One region of the Rhodococcus sp. IEGM 1408 genome, then DNA from elsewhere that is predicted to be linked to it. Evidence: predicted binding sites of a transcription regulator. Region 1 holds the regulator's gene; the other holds the start of a gene.
The links. The regulator LexA, encoded in region 1, represses DNA repair genes until DNA is damaged. The targets are predictions, from matches to a motif close to CGAACANNTGTTCG.

Region 1 (6,430 bases):
CGCGACGGCATGACGTTGCTCACCGAGCTCGGTGCACTGAGGATCGACGACGACGAGCGCCCGCACCTGACCAAGGTGGGCCGCGACATGGCGGCGCTGCCGCTCGATCCACGGTTGGCCCGCATGGTGGTGGAGGGCCACCGCAACGGGTCGCTGGGGGACGTCCTGGTGGTGGTGGCGGCCCTGACCGTGCAGGACGTCCGCGAGCGGCCGGCCGAGGAACGCGACAAGGCCGATCAGTTCCACCGCCGCTACGCCGACAAGTCGTCGGACTTCCTGGGCTACCTCAACCTGTGGCGCTATCTCACCGAACAGCGGCGCGAACTCTCCGGCAGCGCCTTCCGCAAGATGTGCAAGGCCGAATACCTGCACTGGCTGCGCATCCGCGAGTGGCAGGACCTCACCGCCCAGCTGACCAGCATGTGCCGCGAGCGGGGCTGGCATCCACCGTCCGGCCACGCCGCCGAGGACGACCTCCACAAGGCCATCCTGTCCGGCCTGCTCACCAACGTCGGGATGAAAGACGAGGAGACCCGCGAGTTCCGCGGCACCCGCGGCATCCGCTTCCAGGTCTTCCCCGGCTCGGACCTCGCCCGCAAGCCCCCGCGCTGGGTCATGGCCTCCGAGCTCGTCGAGACCTCCAGGCTGTGGGCGCGGGACGTGGCGCGCATCGACCCGGGCTGGATCGAGCAGCTCGGGGACCACCTGGTGCGCAGTCAGTACTCCGAGCCGCACTGGTCCGACGCGCAGGGCGCCGCGATGGCCTACGAGAAGGTCATGCTCCTCGGGTTGACCGTGGTCGAGTCCCGCCGCATCCTGCTCTCCCGGATCGACGCGCCACTCGCGCGCGAGCTGCTGGTCCGGCACGGGATCGTCGAGGGACGCTGGAGTACCCGCATCCCGGTGATCGTGGAGAACGCCGTGGCCGTGGAGCAGGCGCGGGAGCTGGAGACCCGGAGCAGGCGCCGCGACCTGGTGATCGACGACGAGGCCCTGGTCGCCTTCTACCTCGACCGGCTCCCCGCCGAGCTCACCTCGGGTCGCCACCTCGACTCGTGGTGGAAGAAGGAGGGGCACACCCGGCCGGAACTGCTGCGCCTGAAACCGGAAGAGATCCGCACCTCTGACACCGCACCGTCGGCCACCGACTTCCCGCCGTTCTGGCGACAGGGTGAGCGCAGCTTCGAGCTCCGGTACGCCTTCGATCCCGGGGTCGACGCCGACGGGATCACCGTCCGGATCCCGCTCCCCCAGCTCTCCTCTGTCACCACGGCCGGTTTCGAGTGGCTGGTCCCGGGGCTCCGCGAGAACCTCTACACCGAGATGCTCCGGACCCTGCCCAAGTACCTGCGCCGACTCTGCTCACCGCCGGCTGAGTTCGCCACTCTGCTCTCGGGGGATCTCACCCCGCGGTCCGCGCCTCTCCCGGTTGCGCTGGCCGCTGCGCTCTCCGCGCGGACCGGCACGACCGTCGACGCCCGGGACTTCCGCCCCGAGTTGCTCCCCGACCACCTGCGGATGCGGTTCGAGGTCGTCGACGGCGAGCAGGTCGTGGCGTCGGGAACCGACCTGGCCGCCCTGCGTACCCGGCTGGTGGACCGGGTCCGCGACACCCTCAACGCCCGCCTGGTTCCCGATGACGGGCCGCACCGCGAGTGGACCGCGGACACGATCGGGGATCTCCTGCCCTCGATCACCGGCAGGATCGACGGGGTCGAGGTGACAGTCTACCCGGCCCTACGGGTCCGGCCGGACGGAATCCACCGCATCGCCTGCGCCACCGAGGAGGAACGACGGGCCACCCAGGCGGCCGCGGTCCTCACCATGGTCTCCGGCGGCCTGGTCTCCTCGGCGTCGATCATCCGTGGCCGACCGGTGACGCAACGACTCGCGCTCACCCAGTACCCGCACGGCGGAGCAGAGGGCCTGGTCTCCGACGCGTCGCTGGCCGCCTGCGGGCGCATCATCGCGCGCCGCAAAGGCGTCCCGGTCCTGACCGTCGCGGACTTCACGGCACTGCGCGCGGCCGCCGGGGCCGAGGTGCCGGGAGCCGTGGCGTCAGCGATCTCCGCCGCTCTGCCCGCCCTGGTGGCCGCTCAGTCGGTCTACGCCCGTCTCCAACAAGCAGAACAGCAGGTCGCGGCGGACGTCGCCCCCGCCCTGGACTTCCTGCTGGGCAAGGGTTTCCTGGCCCGCCATCCCGCGGAGCTGCTCCCGCAGCTCGAACGGCACGTCCGGGCCGTGGACCTCCGGCTCGACATGGCGGAGAAGGCGCCGGCCCGGTACCGGGATCTCACCGCCACACTGGCGAGGTCCGAGGCCACGGTCGCCGAGGCCACGGCGACTTTGCGCAAGCGTCCGGGCGGCGCCAGGGCTGCGAGGGAACTGCGGTGGTTGCTCGCCGAGTACCGGGTGGGGCTCTTCGCCCAGTCACTGGGAACCGCTCGCCCGGTGTCCCCGGAGCGGATCGACAAGGCTGTGGCGGCCGCGCTCGCGCAGCGGGCCAAGCGGTAGGAATGCCTGTCAGGCTTTCGCGTGACGCTCGCGGAGCGCGATGATCTCGGTTTCGAAGTCGGCTGCCGAGGTGAACTGCTTGTAGACCGAGGCGAATCGCAGGTAGGCGACCTCGTCGAGATCCTGCAGCGGACCGAGGATCGCCAACCCGATCTTGTGCGCAGGAACCTCAGACGCCCCACCCGCCCTTACAGCGTCCTCGACCTCCTGCGCGAGCCGCCGCAGCGCGTCCTCGTCGACCGACCTGCCCTGGCATGCTCGTCGGACGCCGCGCACCACCTTGTCACGGCTGAAGCTCTCGGTGACGCCGTTGCGTTTGAGAACGGTCAACAGCGGAGTCTCCAGGGTGGTGAACCTGTGCCCGCATTCGGGACACTCCCGACGACGTCGGATGGCTTGCCCCTCGTCGACCGACCTCGAGTCGATCACCCGAGAGTCCTCGTGGTGGCATGTCGGGCAGTACATTCCAGCTCCGCCATTCGTCGACCGGGTCCGTGCACCTCCCCCGGCCGGAACCCGGGGCGATGCGTGGGACGACAGGTCGCCGTCCCGGAGCCAGTCTAGGAGGCGATCGTGATGATCACGCGTAGGCGGGCCCGCCCAGGAGAGCCAGCGCCAGCAGCATCACGACGCCGAACACGATTCCGCAGGCCAGGAGCACCCACGTCGGCACGTCGTCGACGACCGGCGACGCGGGCTTCGCCGCGACACGACACGCGGTGACCTGCCCTGCTGAGGCGGGACGAACGGGCGACAGCCGACCGGGGCCGATCGACCGGGTGGGCACACGGCGGCCCCGGTCGAGGGTCCGGATCGTCAGCCCGCGCTCCGACCCGTCGCGGGGCCGGACCCGGGTCGTCGCCGGGGCGCCGAGCTCGGTGGCGCCGAGGTTAACGGCGCTGTGCTCGGTGGCGCCGAGGTTAACGGCGCTGTGCTCGGTGGCGCCGAGGTTAACGGCGCTGTGCTCGGTGGCGCAGACCTCGGTCCACCGCACGGCCGGACGCGACTGCGACTGCATCTCCAGGACGGACATGGTGACTCCTTACTCGATACGGTGTGCGAACTCGCCTCGTACACCCGTATGCATCTGCTGGCACATCTGTTCGAACTCGAACCTGGATAGAGTTGTATCACGGAGCTACGACAGAGTCACCACCCGAGGCGAAAAAACTTCGAACACCTGTGTGGCGCTCGCACCAAGGAGGAGTTAGGGTGTACACAGACAAAGACGTCGAACACCCATTCGCCGAAGGGACCACTACATGTCCAAGCCCGACTTCGAGGCCCTGACCGCTCGTCAGAAGAGCGTCCTGATGCATATCCACGACACGGTCAAGGACCGCGGTTATCCGCCGAGCATCCGCGAGATCGGTGACGCCGTCGGCCTGCAGTCCACATCGTCCGTCGCACACCAGCTCCGGACGCTGGAGAAGAAGGGCTTCCTGACGCGTGACCCGCACAAACCCCGGGCGGTCGACGTCCACGGGGTGCCTGGCCAGCGCTCCCGGGGACGTCGTGCGCCCACTCAGGATGCGTCGCGTCCGAGCGGGGCTGCGGAAGCCGTCTACGTCCCCGTCCTGGGGCGGATTGCTGCCGGCGGGCCGATCCTCGCCGAACAGGCGGTGGAAGAGGTCTTCCCGCTCCCGGCAGACCTGGTGGGCTCCGGGGATCTGTTCATGCTCAAGGTGGTCGGCGAGTCGATGATCGACGCGGCGATCTGCGACGGCGACTACGTGGTGGTGCGTCGACAGAACGTGGCGGACAACGGCGAGATCGTCGCAGCGATGATCGATGGTGAAGCCACCGTCAAGACCTTCCGGAAGGACGCCACCGGGGTGTGGTTGCTACCCCACAACCCGTCGTTCAGTCCGATCCCGGGCGAACACGCGACCATCCTGGGCAAGGTGGTCACGGTCTTCCGCAAACTCTGAAGGCACGCACCGGCGCCGCCCGCCCCTCCGGGTCGGGCGGCGCCGTCGTGTCAACCGTTCGAGGTGAAGGCCCCGAGCTCTGCGGCCACGGAGGCCGGCAGGCGGACCACGATCCGGGTGCCGTCCTGCGTGTGTTGCTCATCCACGACCGCGCCGTCCGCGTGGACCCTCGACACCACATCTCCCCGCGTGAAGGGGATCTCCAGGGTCACCTCGGTGTCCCCGGAGCCGACGATCTCGATGATCCGACCGAGCAGCTCGTCAAAACCCTCTCCGGTCTCGGCTGAGACGAAGACCGCCTCCGGGAGGGCGTGGTGCAGCTCGGTCAACACCACCGGGTCCGCGACGTCGATCTTGTTGACCACCACGAGCTCGCGGGGCCTCTCGGCTTTCTGCTCCTCCACGACGTCGTTGATGACGCCGCGGACGGCCTCGATCTGACGAAGTGGGAAGGCGTCCGACCCGTCCACCACGTGCAGGAGCAGTTCGGAATCGACCACCTCCTCCAGCGTCGAACGGAAAGCCTCGACGAGCTGGGTGGGAAGGTGCCGGACGAACCCCACGGTGTCGGTGAAGACCACTGCCTTACCGTCGGGCAGTTCCGCCCGGCGGGTCGTGGGGTCGAGCGTGGCGAACAGGGCGTTCTGGACCAGGACGCCCGCGCCCGTGAGGCGGTTGAGCAGACTCGACTTGCCGGCGTTCGTGTAGCCGGCGATCGCGATCGACGGCACCGTGGTGGCACGCCGTTGATGCCGCTTGGTGTCCCGGGCCTGTTTCATGCCCTTGATCTCCTTGCGGAGCTTGGACATCCGCTCGCGGATGCGGCGGCGGTCCGTCTCGATCTTGGTCTCACCGGGACCACGTAGACCCACGCCGCCGTTGCTGCCTGCTCGGCCACCCGCCTGGCGGGAGAGCGACTCGCCCCAACCACGCACGCGCGGGAGCATGTACTCCATCTGGGCCAGCGTGACCTGGGCCTTGCCCTCGCGACTGGTGGCGTGCTGGGCGAAGATGTCGAGGATCAACGCGGTGCGGTCGATCACCTTGACGTTGACCACCTTCTCCAACGCGAGGAGCTGCCCGGAGGTGAGCTCACCGTCGCAGATGACCGTGTCGGCACCGGTCGCGTCGATGATGTCCTTGAGGTCCTGTGCTTTACCGGAACCGATGTAGGTGGCGGGATCAGGCTTGTCGCGGCGCTGGATCATCGAGTCGCAGACCTCGGAGCCGGCGGTCTCGGCGAGCTGGGCCAGTTCGGCCATCGCGGCGTCGGCCAGAGCGGAATTGCCGTCGGTCCAGACACCTACCAGGACCACCCGCTCCAATCGGAGCTGGCGATACTCGGCGTCGTTGATGTCCTGGAGCTCGGTCGACATCCCGGCGACGCGGCGCATCGAGGATCGCTCCTCGAGCTGGAAATCGCCGATCGAGGGATCGTGGTCTCGTGTGTCCCGTTCAGGGGCGGTGTTGTCGGTAGTCATTCCAGACGATCATCTCATACCCCGGCCCGAGGTGCTCCCGCGCGAGTCCGGGCGGCCGACCGACGGAACCGGCCGTCCGCGACCAGAGCGGAGGGCCCGGTCAGGGTGGAGCCCCCCTCGGTCAGGGTCACCACGATCTCACCGCCGGGTACGACCACGACGACGTCCCCCGTGGACTCACCGGCGTCGGCCAGCGCGGCCACGGCCGTCGCGACGATGCCCGTGCCGCAGGACATCGTCTCGCCGGCTCCGCGTTCATGGACGCGCATCGAGACGCGGCCCCCGACCAGAGGCGTGGCGATCTCCACATTGACGCCCTCCGGGAAGAAGCCGGTGTCGAACACCGGGGCCAGATGAACCGGGAGTTCGCCCAGGGCCGCCGCATCGAGACCTGGGACCACGCAGGCCAGGTGCGGGTTGCCCATGTCTACGGCGAGGCCGGCGAACACCCGGCCGTCGAGCTCGGCCGAGGAGACCCCGAGAAGCCGGGGCTGACCCATGTCC
Region 2 (6,430 bases), on a different contig from region 1:
GCCGGGCGCGGAAGGTGTCGATGAGGATGCCGATCCCGGGCTCGCCCTGCTTGAAGAAGAAGTCGCCGACGATCGCGCCGACCACCGACAGCCCGGCCGCCACGCGCAACCCCTCGAACACCGCCGGCAGCGCCGCCGGCGCCTCGAGCTTGCGCAGCACCGTCAACCGGCTGGCGTGATGCAGGGTGAACAGCCGGCGCAGGCCGGGATCCACGGACTTGAGCCCGAAAAGGGTGTTGGACACGATCGGGAACAGCGCGATGAGCACGCACACGAAGACGCGAGCGGTGAACCCGAAGCCGAACCAGAACCCGATGAGCGGCACGAGCGCCAGGATCGGGATGCACTGCAGGACCACCGCGTACGGGAACAGTGCGCGCTCTGCCCACCGCTCCTGACTCATCGCGATCGCCCACACCACGCCGATCACGAACGCGATCGCCAGTCCCGTCAGGGCGACCACCGTGGTGCGCCCGAGCGCCTCGAACATCGCCGGGACGTTGGGCCCGAACAGCCCGTCCGTGATCACCACGTGCGGCGGCGGCAGCAGGAAGCGTCGCGACGGCTCCAGCACCCCGTAGCTGACCAGGTACCACACCCCCAGCACCGCCGCGAGCACCGCCAGCGGGCCGCCGAAGCGCACCACGGGTCCGTCCACCGAGAACCGCGGCCCCCTGCGGGCCGGGGCCACCGGCGCGGCGGCGGACCCCCCTGCCAGGTCGAGACCCGGGTCGTGGCCGCCGGTGGGGACGAACCCCTCGTCGTCGTCGTTCTGGTTCTTTACGGTCTCTCTCGCAACCGTGGCCCCGGCGTCGCGGGCGGTGATTCCGGCCATCAGTGTGCCTCCTCGAGTGCTTGGGAAACCTCGCCGACGAGGTTCATGTAGTCCGCGGTGTAGCGGATCTCGGGGTCGCGGGGCACGTCGAACGGCACCTCGACCTCGTGGACGATGCGCCCCGGCCGGCCCGACATGACCACCACGCGGGTGGACAGGTAGACGGCCTCGGCGACCGAGTGGGTGATGAACAACCCGGCGAACTTCTTGGCCGCGAACAGCCCCAGCAGCTCGTCGCCGAGCCGCTGCCGCGTGATCTCGTCGAGGGCGCCGAACGGCTCGTCGAACAGGAACAGCTCGGGATCCAGGGTCAGCGACCGGGCCAGGGAGACGCGCATCTTCATGCCGCCGGACAGCTCCCGCGGCAGTGAGTCCTCGAACCCCGCCAGGCCGACGAGGTCGATCGCCGCCGCCGCGCGCTCACGCCGTTCCGCGCGGGAGAGTCCGTCGAGTTCGGCGAGCATCTCCACGTTCTGCGCGACCGTGCGCCACGGCAGCAGGGTCGCGTCCTGGAACACGTACCCGATGCGGTCGGTGCCGGTCTGCATGTAGCCGTCGGTGTGGGTGGCGAGCCCGGAGGCCAGGCTGAGCAGCGTCGACTTGCCGCACCCGGACGGCCCCACCACGCTGACCAGCTCGCCGGCGCGGATCCGCAGGTCCACGCCCTCGAGCGCGCGGGTGCCGTTGGGGTAGGTGACGCCGACACCGGAGAAGCCCAGGATCTCGGCTCCGGGACGGACGGCCTCCACCGCCCTCGAGTCGGTAGGGATGGTGGTCATGAGGTCTCCTCGCTGGTGGAAACAGTGGTGGGAACAAGAACAGGAACGGGGACGGGGACGGGCGCGGGGACGCACGGGTCGACGACGACGACGAGTTCGCGCGCCGACACCACGCGGCCTGCGTGCAGCACGATCCGGGCCGCGGGCGCGTCGGCGATCACCTCGTCGAGCCCGCCGGCCTGCACCAGGAGCAGATCGGCGCGGCGACCGGGCAGCGGGCCGGCGGGCGGCAGACCCATCACCTCGCGGGCGCCGTCGGTGACGAGGTGCCACGCGGTCTCCAGGTCCAGGTGGGCGGCGACGACCAGCAGCATCGCGGTCTCGGTCGCATCGGAGCGGCCGACCGGGTTGAACGGGTCACGCACGTTGTCAGCGCCCGCGGCCACGGTGACGCCACCGTCGAGCAGGGCCCGCACCGGCGGCAGCCCCCGGGAGGTGGACGTGGTCTGCCCGCGCCCCTGCAGGTAGAGGTTGGTGACGGGCAAAGTCACCACGCCGACATTCGCGGTGCTCAGCGCGGTCGCGGCGGCCGCCTGCCCGGGGGCGGTCAGCGCGCCGATCCGGCAGCAGTGCCCGGCGGTGCGGCCGCGGTCCGGCGCCCACGACGACACGCGGTCGGTGAAGACCGTGAGCATGCCGTGGTCGCCGTCGAGGAACTCGTCCACATGGAGGTCGATGCCGGTGCCGAGCTCCTCTGCCAGGTCGATGAGCCGGTGGGTCTCCGCGGCGGGGTCGGGCGCGATGTGCGGAGCACCGCCGACGAGGTCGGCCCCGGCGGCGATCGCGGCCCGGGCCACCTCCGCCGGGTCCGCGTCGCGGACCATCACTGCTATCTGCAGGTCCAGAACGTCTGCCAGTTCCGCGCGGACCCGGACCAGGGCGCGCACCCCGCGCAGCGGGTCACCCTCGCTGTGCAGGTCCACGTGGCTCCGCACGGCCGTCGTGCCGTTGGCCACCAGCCGCCGGGCGGCGGTGATCGCACGGCCGTAGATCTCGTCCTCGTCCACGGTGACCGCGAAGGCCCGCCAGGCGCCGATCGCCGCGCCCAGGTCGCCGCCCGGCGGACGGGTGGCGCCCCAGCTCAGGGCCTTGTCCAGGTGCGCGTGCGGTTCGGCCGGCGCGGTCAGTGCCAGGTACCCGCGGCCGTCGATCACCGCAGGGCCTTCCGGCTCAGTGGTGCCGGCCGGGCTTACCGCGGCAACCGTGTCGCCGGAGATGTCCACGTCGACGACCCGGCCGTCGAGCAGTCGGACCCCGGCGATGCGGTCGACCTGCCCGGGCGCCGGACCAGCGCCGGTCGGAACGGCGCGGGTCGGAACCACGTCGCTCCGCGATCGTGTGAGTGTGTCCACGGCTGGATGCTCCTCCTCTGCCGGACATTCCCTCGTCGGATCGGCTGGCGCTCTTGCGCTTCCCAAACCGACGCGGGATATTGACCTCGTCAATAACGAGCAGTCTGCTGGCCCCGTGTTTCCGGGGCATTACCTGACGGTTCCGCTGTGTAACCGTCAGGAACCGGGCAATCGTCAGGACCTGATCAGGGGGGACACATGCCGACCGAACGCGGCGACGGCCTTGGACTCATCGGTGCGCGGATCCGCCACCTGCGGCGTGGCCTGGGGTTGACGTTGGTCGAGGTGGCCGGGGAGGCCGGGATCTCGCAGCCCTTCCTCAGCCAGATCGAGCGCGGCAAGGCGGCTCCGAGCATGTCGACTCTCGAGGGACTCGCCCACGCCCTGGGGACCACGCAGGCGCACCTGCTGGACGCGGTCAATTCGCGACCCCACGTCGGCGAAACACCGGCCCCTGCCACAACCGACGCTGACGCCGACGGCGACGCCGGCGACGGCGGCAGCGACGGCAGCGGCAGCGTCGGCTCCGGCTCCGGCTCCCGCTCCCGCTCCAGCTCCGGCCCAGGAAGCCCGGTCGCCGTGCAGCGCGCGGCCGAGGGCACGACGCTCACCCGCTCCGAGGGCACAGTCGGCGGACACACCCGCCTGCTGCCGGGCGGACCCAACGACACGCAGTTCCTCGAGTTCGTCGAGACCAACCACGTTCCGGGCCGATTCTTCGAGCACCCCGGTCGCGAATGGCTGTATGTCACCAGAGGCACGGTCCTGCTCGAGGTCGGCGACTCGCTCAGCCGACTCGAGGCCGGTGACGTCGCCCGCTACGACGGCACGCTCCAGCATCGCTGGTACGTGCCCGAGGGCGGCGAGGCGTGCCTCATCGTGTCGAGGCCGGGTTAGCGCCGGCCCAGCGCGGGCCGAGCGCGGGCCCACCCCCTGACCTGCGGTGCCCTGCAGGGGCCGAGCAGGGCACCGCAGGTCAGAACGGTTGACCGCCAGTGCGCGGGGCCGGGAGGCGAGGGATTGAGGAGCGGTGAGCACCCGGCACCGGGCGGCGGGCGTCGGGCGCCGGACGTGGCGGAGCTCGGCCCACCCCTGGTCAACTCTCTGACCTGCGGTGCCCTGCAGGGGCCGAGCAGGGCACCGCAGGTCGGAACGACGGCCCGAGCACGTCACCCAGCCCTCTACCCCACCACCGGCACGATCCCGGCGGCGGCCAGACCGAGGAGCCGGGGACGATTGGCTCTGGGCGCTAGATCCCGGCGAGCCTGATCGGCCACCCGCGACCTCCTGACCTGCAGTGCCCTGCAGGGGCCGAGCAGGGCACCGCAGCCCACAGGGACTATCAACGCACGCCCCTGGAGTGTCGTAGGTCGAACGTACGATCGACCCATGACCACCACAGAGACGCCCACCACTCACGATTCCGATGCTCAGGACGCCTTCGTTCCGCCTCCCGGATTCACCACTGCTACAGGACCGGCAGTCGACGTCCTGGTCCCCGAGGCATTCGTCCGGTGGGACCCTGGCCAACAACGCGGTTATCTCGCACAGCGGGAGGTCAACGCGGCGGAGGGCCGCACCCTCTCCTACGCGTACTCCTGTGTGCGGACAGCTGGCGATCGCGACCGCTACCGCGACCCGTGGGAGACCGCGGCCTCCATGATCGGCGCCTCAATGGCCCTGTCCCGCCATTCCGCTACCCGGTTGGTGACCACCGCGGTTGAGATGACCGAGCGACTCCCCCGCACCGCCGCACTACTGACAACCGGGTGGATCGGCATCCTCGCGGCCCACACCATCGCTGAGGAGACCGCCCTGGTGGCAGACGAGCTCATGCCCGAACTCGACCGGCAGATCAGCGAGCGACTGGCCCCCACCAGGCGCCGCACCCACCCGCCCCGGCTCGGCCCGCTGCGCAAGATGCTCACCAAGACTGTCACCGCCTGCGACCCGATCGGCGCCGACGCCCGTGCCAAGCAGGCGAGACGCGATCAGGACGTGGAGATGATGCCATTGCGGGACGACCGGGCGCTCATCACCGCCACCCTCACCGCCGAGAATGCCCTCGAGATCGCCGATCGAGTCGAGGCCCTCGCCCGCTCCTCGTCCCCGGACGACCCTCGCACCATCGGTCAACTCAGGGCTGCCGGGTTACTCGCCCTCAGCCGTGGTTGGACCTGCCTCCCCGATCTGTACGGCGAGCATCCCACCGACCCGGACGCCCAGGCCGCAGCACGCCGGGTGATCATCCACGCCTACGACGACGGCTCCACGGACAACCGAGGGGTGACCTTGACCGGTTATGGACCGATCACTGGCCACACGGCCGACGAAATCGAACGAAGTGCGAGGCGCAGGATCGACGACATCTCCGATCTCGCCGACCCGAACTCCGACGCCGCCCAGCGCTACAGCCCGTCAGAAGCACTCTCCCGCTTCTGCCGGGGCCGCGACGGCACCTGCGTCTTCCCCGGCTGTCAGACACCTGCGGAGAACGCGGACCTGGACCACATCATACCCTTTGACCACGACCAGCCTGACCAGGGCGGCCGCACCACGAGTGATGACCTCGGCAGCCTCTGCCGCTGCCATCACCGCCTCAAGACCGACGGGATCTGGGCCTACTACCGGGACACAGACGGTTCCTACGTGTGGCTCCACGGCCCCAACCACCCCGCCAGGGCGGCCGACACCCGCGTCGTCACCTCTCCCTCCGGGCCGCTCGCAGGCCACGCGGCTCCACAGCATCCCGAGACCAGCCGGCGCCAGCAGGAGGCGGCTGAAGCAGGCAAGACCGGCAGCGGCGTCTCCGGTTCTCGGCGACGCCCCCACCTGCGTCATCGCCGCGCCGCCGAACGCCACAACCTCCGGGCCCAGGCGCGAGAACGGCGCCGCGCCCCGCGGACCGGGCCGACCCCGCAGCAGACGACACCGCCGGTGTCCGCGTCAGACGATGCGCCGCCGTTCTGATGGGGCGGGCGGCGTCAGTACCGCGGACTCGACGGGTACCACCCGTCTCCGGGTCGGTGCGGCCCGATCGAGCGGACTTCGCGGAACTCGAATTCGGCGAAGTCGGAGGCCAGGTCGTCCCAGTGCTCACGAGTGATCGCGGTGGTGATCGATCCTGCGATCCGGCTGATACCACCGAAGATGCCGGACAGCTGGTTGCCCGTGACGCCCATCGAGGTGCGTGCCCCGGTCGAGAAGTGGTGCAGCCGGGTCACCCACGGGGCGGTGCCGGGCTCGCGCTCGGTGAACTCGAAACCCGGGCCGAGGTAGGGGCTGCGGCCGGCGGGATGGTCGGCCGCGAAGTCGTGTACATCCGACCAGAGTGCGATGTCGCCGACCACCTCGTCGAGTTCCGGTCGCAGCCTGAGGTCCACCTCGTAACCGGTCGCGGAGATCACGACGTCGGCGCGGAAGCGGCCGGCCGCGGTGTCGATCGCCAGTTCGCGGCGGCCCTC

Region 2: a site for LexA is predicted at 4,338-4,351, ahead of R4P08_RS09710 (HNH endonuclease signature motif containing protein). Genes of this name have one in related genera too.

Annotation. Positions count from the first base shown of each region.
Region 1 covers NZ_JAWLRW010000002.1:225,615-232,044, forward strand. Annotated here, with positions in the region: gene hrpA (ATP-dependent RNA helicase HrpA) at 1-2,514, shown strand, start outside; gene nrdR (transcriptional regulator NrdR) at 2,524-2,979, opposite strand; gene R4P08_RS03915 (hypothetical protein) at 3,095-3,547, opposite strand; gene lexA (transcriptional repressor LexA) at 3,777-4,445, shown strand; gene hflX (GTPase HflX) at 4,496-5,926, opposite strand; gene dapF (diaminopimelate epimerase) at 5,941-6,430, opposite strand, start outside.
Region 2 covers NZ_JAWLRW010000005.1:90,145-96,574, forward strand. Annotated here, with positions in the region: gene R4P08_RS09690 (ABC transporter permease) at 1-643, opposite strand, end outside; gene R4P08_RS09695 (ABC transporter ATP-binding protein) at 835-1,614, opposite strand; gene R4P08_RS09700 (cytosine deaminase) at 1,611-2,966, opposite strand; gene R4P08_RS09705 (XRE family transcriptional regulator) at 3,165-3,863, shown strand; gene R4P08_RS09710 (HNH endonuclease signature motif containing protein) at 4,356-5,936, shown strand; gene R4P08_RS09715 (NAD(P)/FAD-dependent oxidoreductase) at 5,951-6,430, opposite strand, start outside.